Regions from separate parts of the Comamonas sp. AG1104 genome, predicted to be linked through region 2. Evidence: riboswitches for the same ligand, from Rfam matches in the RefSeq annotation. Region 2 holds a riboswitch; the other holds the start of a gene.
What was found. Region 2 has a riboswitch for S-adenosylhomocysteine ahead of ahcY (adenosylhomocysteinase). Riboswitches for the same ligand answer to the same signal wherever they lie in the genome.
Positions count from the first base shown of each region.

Region 1: another riboswitch for S-adenosylhomocysteine. It lies ahead of metH (methionine synthase); the one in region 2 lies ahead of ahcY (adenosylhomocysteinase).

Region 1 is NZ_QQAS01000004.1:201,272-205,606, reverse strand. It holds gene DFO48_RS12795 (LysR family transcriptional regulator) at 1-124, opposite strand, end outside; gene DFO48_RS12790 (PACE efflux transporter) at 218-721, shown strand; gene gltS (sodium/glutamate symporter) at 826-2,064, opposite strand; S-adenosyl-L-homocysteine riboswitch at 2,485-2,594, shown strand; gene metH (methionine synthase) at 2,631-4,335, shown strand, end outside.
Region 2 is NZ_QQAS01000002.1:70,878-75,212, reverse strand. It holds gene metF (methylenetetrahydrofolate reductase [NAD(P)H]) at 1-16, opposite strand, end outside; gene DFO48_RS04980 (TlyA family RNA methyltransferase) at 95-1,291, opposite strand; gene ahcY (adenosylhomocysteinase) at 1,597-3,027, opposite strand; S-adenosyl-L-homocysteine riboswitch at 3,103-3,200, opposite strand; gene DFO48_RS04970 (response regulator) at 3,219-3,926, opposite strand; gene DFO48_RS04965 (sensor histidine kinase KdpD) at 3,962-4,335, opposite strand, start outside.

The DNA.
Region 1 (4,335 bases), on a different contig from region 2:
CCAGCTGGGCAATGGCCATGCTGACGGCCGAGGGCACACGTCCCAGCTTGCGTGCAGCCGCCGAAAAGGAGCCAGCATCGAGCACGGCAAGAAACAGCGGAACCTGGTCGGCGCTAAAAGGCATGGTGTCGATCTGTTAGAAAAATTGAAAGGAACTGACTTTTATCTTCAATTTACAGAACATACACTGCAGCCCATGTCTCAACAAGCCTCAGCGATGGCATCCGCTTCTTCCTCTGCCGTTTCTCTCAAAAATACCGCCGCTTTTGCCACCCCCGCCAAGGCCAAGGGCCTTCAAGGACCCAAACGTCGCATCCTCTACGTGGGGCTGTATGAAGCCATCGCCATCATCGTCTCCAGCCTGATCTTCATGGCCATCGGCCAGAAGGCCGGCGATTCCGGCGTCATGGCCGTGGCTGCCTCGGTGATCGCGATCTGCTGGAATCTGAGCTTCAACCACCTGTTCGAAAAATGGGAATCGCGCCAGAGCGTCAAGGGCCGTTCCCTGATGCGCCGCGTGGTGCATGCCATCGGTTTCGAAGGCGGTATCGCCGCCATGCTGATCCCGCTGATGGCCTGGTGGTTCGGCATCTCATTGTGGGAAGCTGCAGTGATGGAAGCCGGTCTGCTGGTGTTCTTCATGGTCTACACCTTTGCCTTCAACTGGGCCTTTGACCGCATCTTCGGCCTGCCGGCTTCGGCCCAGGCCGTGGCTGCATGATCTGAGCCGCACAAGCCTCTGACGCTTGCCCTGAAAGCGCAAGCAACCATGAAAAAAGCGTGTTCCCGTCTACCGGGAACACGCTTTTTTGCCTTATGCAGCGGTCAGCGAAGAATGCTGAGCATGGCCTGCAGCACAAAGGCGTTGATGATGTCGATGAAGAAGGCGCCGACCAGGGGCACGATCAGAAAGGCCTTGTGCGACGGGCCGTACTGGTTGGTGATGGCCTGCATATTGGCAACGGCCGTGGGTGTGGCGCCCATGCCGAAGCCGCAGTGGCCGGCGGCCAGCACGGCGGCGTCATAGTTCTTGCCCATGATGCGGAAGGTCACGAACGCCGCATACAGCGTCATGACGATGGCTTGTGCGGCCAGGATGACCATCAGCGGGCCGGCCAGGTCTGTCAGCTCCCACAGCTTGAGCGACAGCAGCGCAATGGCCAGATAGATGGACAGCGCGGCATTGCCGAAGACGTCGATGGCGCGGTCAAAGACCTTGAAGCCGAACATATAGTCCAGCACGTTGCGGATGACCACGCCGCCCCCCAGCGCCCAGACAAAGGTAGGCAGCTGGATGACCGTTCCCATGGTCAGGCCGGTCATGAATTCGGCAAAGGCCAGGCAGCCCGCGAAGAGGGCCAGTGTCTCCACCGCCGCATCCGCCGTGATCAGGCGCGGCGCCTTGTTGGGCGACTCGAAGTTGGCGACCTCGCTGCCTTCGCTCACGGTGGGTGCATCGGCGCGCAGCTGCTCGGACTCGGTCAGCGGCTGGGCCAGTTGGTGGCGCGTGATCAGCCGCTTGGCCAGCGGGCCGCCCACCAGGCCGCCGATGACCAGACCGAAAGTGGCGCAGGCAATGCCCAGGGTGGTGGCTCCGGTGAGACCGTATTGGTTTTCCAGCACCGAGCCCCAGGCTCCTGCCGTCCCGTGGCCGCCCACCAGCGTGATGGAGCCTGCGACCAGGCCGATCAGCGGATCCAGTCCCAGCACGGTGGCCAGGCTTACGCCCACGATGTTCTGCATCATGATGAAGACGGCAATCACACCCAGGAAAATGAACAGCGCCGAGCCGCCCTCACGCAGCTTGGCGAAGTTCGCACTCAGGCCGATGGACGAGAAGAACACCAGCATGAAAGCCGACTGCAGACTGCCCTCGAAGCTCAGCGCCAGTCCCGTGGTCTGATGCAGCATGAAGATGATGGCCGCCACGACCAGGCCGCCGGAGACAGGCTCGGGAATATTGAAGTCGCGCAGAAAGCGGATATGTCTTGTCATGAGCTTGCCAAGCATGAGCACAAGCACGGCCATGATGAGGGTGTAGTACGCGCCGAAGGTCACGTTCATGAAGATCTCCTGGGTGGTTCCATGCAACGGCCGAAGGGCCTGCCCTGTCATGGCTGGCAATCGGCGGTACATGGCTGAGCACATGGACCAGACATTTGCTGTCGATGGTGCCAAAGACTCAAAGATAGGGGCTGTAGGTGCTTGTCCACTCATGGCAAGCGGACCCGTCGGTGCCGGGCTGCCTCAGAGCAGGAAAGCTGTGCGCGCCATTCCTTGCGGATGTGCACCATGTCAGGAATATGCTTGAAATGAGATGGCTGCATTCGTGTTTTGCGAAATTACCTTTTGCCTTGCTCCTGTTTTTGGGGTGTGGAAAGTCCAATCTGCTATAGCCATTCACAAAGAGCCGTGCCTGCACGGCCACGGGGCAAAGCGCCTTGAAGCCCTGATTGCCCGCCCTCGCCGTAGAATGACGGGCTTCACCCCGAGGAGCGCTGCAGCAGGTCATCCCTGAGATGTTTGACCCGTCAGGCTCGGGGTCGCAGATCCGGTTGGCGATCTGCCTGCACTCCCAACGGCGCTCACCTGTTTTCGATTCTGTTTCTGGTTTTCACACAGGTGAGCTGATGTCCGTTGCTACCCCTTCCACTGCCATTCCTCCCATGCGCCTGTCGGGCCTGGAGCCCGTCTTCATCGGCGATGAGACGCTGTTCGTCAACGTGGGCGAGCGCACCAACGTCACCGGCTCCAAGGCCTTTGCGCGCCTGATCCTGAATGAGCAGTACGAGGAAGCGCTGGCCGTGGCGCGTCAGCAGGTGGAAAACGGCGCCCAGGTGATCGATGTGAACATGGACGAGGCCATGCTGGACAGCAAGGCCGCCATGGTGCGCTTTCTGAATCTGATTGCCTCCGAGCCCGATATCGCCAAGGTGCCGGTGATGGTGGACAGCTCCAAGTGGGACGTGATCGAAGCCGGCCTGCGCTGCCTGCAGGGCAAGGGCATCGTCAACTCGATCTCCATGAAGGAGGGCGTCGAGGAGTTCAAGAAGCACGCCAAGCTGGTCAAGCGCTATGGCGCGGCCGCCGTGGTGATGGCATTTGACGAAAAAGGCCAGGCCGATACCTTTGCGCGCAAGATCGAGATCTGCGAACGTGCCTACCGCATTCTGGTCGACGAAGTGGGCTTCCCGCCCGAGGACATCATCTTCGACCCCAACATCTTTGCCGTGGCCACCGGCATCGAAGAGCACAACAACTACGGCGTCGATTTCATCGAGGCCGTGCGCTGGATCAAGCAGAACCTGCCCGGAGCGAAGGTCTCGGGCGGCGTCTCCAACGTGAGCTTCTCCTTCCGCGGCAACGACCCCGTGCGCGAGGCCATCCACACCGTGTTCCTCTATCACGCGATCGGGGCAGGCATGGACATGGGCATCGTCAATGCCGGCATGGTCGGTGTGTACGACGACCTGGAGCCCCAGCTGCGCGAACGCGTGGAGGACGTGGTGCTCAACCGCCGTCCCGATGCGGCCGAGCGTCTGCTGGAGATCGCCGACAGCGCCAAGGGCGCGGCCAAGGACGACAGCAAGAAGCTCGAGTGGCGCGGCACGCCGGAGGCACCGAAGACCGTGGGCGAGCGTCTGTCGCATGCCTTGGTGCACGGCATCACCGACTTCATCACCGAAGACACCGAAGAGGCCTACCAGCAGATCGTGGTGCAGGGCGGAGGCCGCCCGCTGCACGTGATCGAAGGCCCGCTCATGGACGGCATGAATATCGTCGGCGACCTGTTCGGCGCCGGCAAGATGTTCCTGCCCCAGGTGGTCAAGTCCGCGCGCGTGATGAAGCAGGCCGTGGCCCACCTGGTGCCCTATATCGAGGAAGAGAAGCGCCAGCAGGAAGCAGCGGGCCTGGACGTGACCAGCAAGGGCAAGATTGTCATTGCCACTGTCAAGGGTGACGTGCACGACATCGGCAAGAACATCGTCACCGTGGTCCTGCAGTGCAACAACTTCGAGGTCATCAACATGGGCGTGATGGTGCCCTGCCACGAGATCCTGGCCAGGGCCAAGGCCGAGGGCGCGGACATCATCGGCCTGTCGGGCCTGATCACTCCCAGCCTCGAGGAGATGCAGTATGTGGCCGGCGAGATGGACAAGGACGACTACTTCCGCATCAAGAAGATTCCGCTGCTGATCGGCGGCGCGACCTGCTCGCGCGTGCACACGGCCGTGAAGATTGCACCCAAGTACGACGGCCCCGTGGTCTATGTGCCCGACGCCTCGCGCTCGGTCAGCGTGGCGCAGAGCCTGCTGGGCGACGGCAAGCAGGCCT
Region 2 (4,335 bases):
TGACGGGAAAGCTCATGGCGGTCTATGTCTCTGAATCCTGGGTCATGGGCGGGCTCCGAAGGCTCGGCACCCGCCACGCTTTTTTACGCAACGCTCAACGTTCGTTGCGTTTTTTCTGCTTGCTGCGGCCCGGGCCGGGCTGACCGAAGCTGGCCACCTCGGGGTCTTCATACAGCTCCTGCTTGGCGCGCTGGGCCTTGATGTCGGCGCGCGAAGGGCGCTTGGCTGCCGCCTTGACAGCCGGCCTGGCCGCAGCCGATTCGTCTGCAACAGCCGGGGCCGGAGCCTTGACTTCAGCGCCCTGCTGGGCCCAGACAAAGAATTCGTGATTGCCGTCGCCGCCTTCAATGGACGAGTCCAGCCACTGCTTGACGCTCAGCCCCAGATCGCCGAGGCAGTCGCGAATGCGCTTTTCGACCTCGGCGTACAAGGCCGGGTCACGCACGATGCCGCCCTTGCCGATCTGGCCGGGCTGCAGCTCGAACTGGGGCTTGACCAGCATCAGCAACTGGCCGTGGGGCTTGAGCAGCTGCACCACGGCAGGCAGCACCAGAGTCAGCGAGATGAAGGACAGATCGCCGGTCACGAAATCAAATGCCGGGGTGATGTCGATATTTTCGGTGCCTGGCTTGCGGCGCAACTCCACCGGAGCCAGACCTTCGGCCCGTGCCTTGGCCTTGGCGGCGCGCTCGGCCTTGAAGCTCTCGACATCCTGCTCCTTGGCATCGTCGCTGTCGTCATAGTCCTCATCGACCTGACCGCCGTTGCGCATCCAGGCATAGGGGGCGACAGGCTGGGTGTCGTTGTCCTCTTCTTCCTCGATGACTTCGCACAGCGCTTCATCGCAGGCCTTTTCCAGCAGCTCGGGCGTCAGCGCGCGGGCATTGAAGCCCTCGACGCAGACCACTCGCTCGTCATTCTTCAGGCGCTCGTGCAGCTGGCCATGACCCACGTCGATGCCGATGACCTGGGTCGCACCGGCCTGCAGCAGGCAATCGGTGAAGCCGCCCGTGCTCTGGCCCACGTCCAGACAGCGCAAGCCCTTGACGCTCAGGCCGGTCGCGGCCAGCGCGCCCTCGAGCTTGAGTCCACCGCGCGAGATGTATTTGGCCTCGGCGGCGTCCAGCAGCTGCAGCTCGGCACCAGCAGGAATCTCGTCGCCGTTCTTGGCCACCTTCTTCCATGGCGCCAACGGCGTCAGGCGCCACTCCACACCCGAGGCGATCAGGCGCTGGGCCTGGGAACGGGTGGCAGCATGACCTGCTTCAACCAAAAAAACATCTGCGCGCATAGCGTCGCTTCCTTTGAAATAAACCAGCGCCAGGCGCTGCACAAAGGTGCAGCGGGCAAAAGAAATCTTTTTAGATAGCTGCATTCGCTTGATACAGCTTGATTTCAGATAAATATCCATCTGAAATCAATACATAACGTGCGCAAGCAGCTATCAAATAAAACCACGACGACCTCGATACTGGCGCTATCCACACCAGTAACAGCGAGCAAGCGCCGCCGCGCAGCAAAGCTGTCGTCCCCCTCCCCTGGCGCGCAGCGCGTAGAGAGAGAGGGGGAAGGCGCAAAGCGCCTCAGGGGGTGCTATTAATAGCGATAAGTTTCAGGCTTGTAAGGGCCTTGCTTGCTCACGCCGATATAGGCAGCTTGCTCGTCGCTCAGCTCGGTCAGCATGGCGCCGACCTTCTTCAGGTGCAGGCGTGCGACCTTCTCGTCCAGCACCTTGGGCAGCACATAGACCTTGCCCACTTCGTAGGCGTCGGGGCGGGTGAACAGCTCGATCTGCGCCAGGGTCTGGTTGGCAAACGAGTTGGACATCACGAAGCTGGGGTGGCCGGTGGCGCAACCCAGGTTCACCAGACGGCCCTTGGCCAGCAGGATGATCTTCTTGCCGTCGGGGAAGGTGATGTGGTCGACCTGGGGCTTGATCTCTTCCCACTCGTACTTCTCGATCGAAGCCACATCGATTTCGTTGTCGAAGTGACCGATGTTGCAGACGATGGCCTCATCCTTCATGGCAACCATGTGCTCGTGGCGGATGATGTCCTTGTTGCCGGTGGTGGTCACGAAGATGTCGCACTTGTCGGCGGCATATTCCATGGTCACTACACGATAGCCTTCCATGGCGGCCTGCAGTGCATTGATGGGGTCGATCTCGGTCACCCACACTTGAGCGCGCAGCGCAGACAGCGCCTGGGCGCAGCCCTTGCCTACGTCGCCGTAACCGGCGACCACGGCAACCTTGCCGGCGATCATCACGTCGGTGGCGCGCTTGATGCCGTCCACCAGCGATTCGCGGCAGCCGTACAGGTTGTCGAACTTGGACTTGGTCACCGAGTCATTCACATTGATCGCGCGGAACAGCAGGCTGCCGTTGGCAGACATTTCGTTCAGGCGGTGCACGCCAGTGGTGGTTTCTTCGGTCACGCCCAGGATCTGGGCCGACTTGCGGCTGTACCAGGTGGGGTCCACGGCCAGCTTGGCCTTGATGGCGGCGAAGACGATGCGCTCTTCTTCCGAGCCGGGGTTGGCCAGCACGGACAGGTCCTTCTCGGCGCGCTTGCCCAGGTGCATGAGCATGGTGGCATCGCCGCCGTCGTCCAGGATCATGTTGGGGCCTTCGCCTTCGGTGCCGGCGGCGCCGAATTCAAAGATGGAGTGGGTGTAGTTCCAGTAGTCTTCCAGCGACTCGCCCTTGATGGCGTAGACAGGCACGCCGGTTTCGGCGATGGCAGCTGCTGCGTGGTCCTGGGTCGAGAAGATGTTGCACGAAGCCCAGCGCACTTGTGCGCCCAGAGCCGTCAGCGTCTCGATCAGCACGGCTGTCTGGATGGTCATGTGCAGCGAGCCCGTGATACGCGCGCCCTTCAGGGGCTGGGCAGCAGCGAACTCTTCACGCACAGCCATCAGACCAGGCATTTCGGTTTCGGCGATCCTGATTTCCTTGCGGCCCCAGGCAGCCAGGGAAATATCGGTAATGGCCGAATCAGCGGGGTTGAAGCGCACGGCAGCGTTCATGGTTTTCTCCAAATCTTGAATGAAAAACCACGTTCTGCAGCAGAGGGGGAATGAACCGGCTCACCGCACAGAAAGCGTGGGCGAGCGTCGTTGCGGGATGAAATCCGAGCCTCACGCCCCGCGCAGACCAGCTCATGGCTGGCCGGGGGAACGCTGCAACGCTCCTCGGATGGACGGCGATTATAAAGGAATCAGCCTTCCAGGCCCACCAAGCGATAACCGACTTGCAACTCGGTTACCAGATGCCGGGGCTGGGCCGGATCGCTCTCCAGCTTCTGGCGCAGATTGGCCATGTGCACGCGCAGATAGTGAGGGCGGTCCAGATATTCTGCCCCCCATACCTGCAGCAGCAGCTGGCGATGCGTCAGCACCTTGCCATGGCCGGCAATCAGGGCCGCCAGCAGACGAAACTCTATGGGTGTGAGGTGCACGGCCACACCGTCACGCCTGACATCGTGCGTCGCCAGATCCACCACCAGAGCACCGAAACGCGCACAACTGCCGGGCTTGTCTGACGCCGACGCCTGCTGGCGGCGGCGCAGCATCACGCGCAGCCTGGCCAGCAGCTCTGGCACGCCAAAGGGCTTGGTCAGGTAGTCATCAGCCCCGGCATCCAGCGCCGCCACCTTTTCCTCTTCCCGCTCGCGCGCGGACAGGATCAGAATCGGCAGCTGGCTCCAGCTGCGCAGCTCGGCAATCACGGTCTTGCCATCCGCATCGGGTAGGCCCAGATCCAGCACCACGGCATCGGGCTGGCGGCTGGCGGCCTCGATCAGGCCGCGCCTGGCGGTTTCTGACTCGAATACCTGCCAGCCTTCGTCCTCCAGTGCCAGGCGCACAAAGCGGCGGATGCTGGCGTCGTCTTCAATCAGCAAGATGCGGGGTGCGGCGCTTGTCATGTTCGGATTTGCATGTGATGCACGGGATTGTCGGCTCATTCGTCCATGGCCGGCTGCTCCGGCACGGGCAGGTGTACGCTGAAAATGGTGCCCGGCCCGGGGTCTGCCGCCGCCACCCGCAATCTGCCGCCATGGGCCTGCACGATGCGCTGAGCCAGAGCCAGTCCGAGCCCCATGCCGAACACGGCACTCTCCGCCTGCCCGCGGGTAAAGGGTTCGAACAACTGCTCGGGCGAAAGATGCACTGGCAGGCCCGGCCCCGCGTCCTGCACGCTCAGCACACAGTCGCCATCGGCCACGCTCGCTGTCACGGTGATCGTCGTGCCTTCGGGCGTGTACTTGATGGCGTTGTCCAGCAGATTGACCAGCACACGCTCCATGAGCACGGCATCGAGCTGCAGCAAGGGCA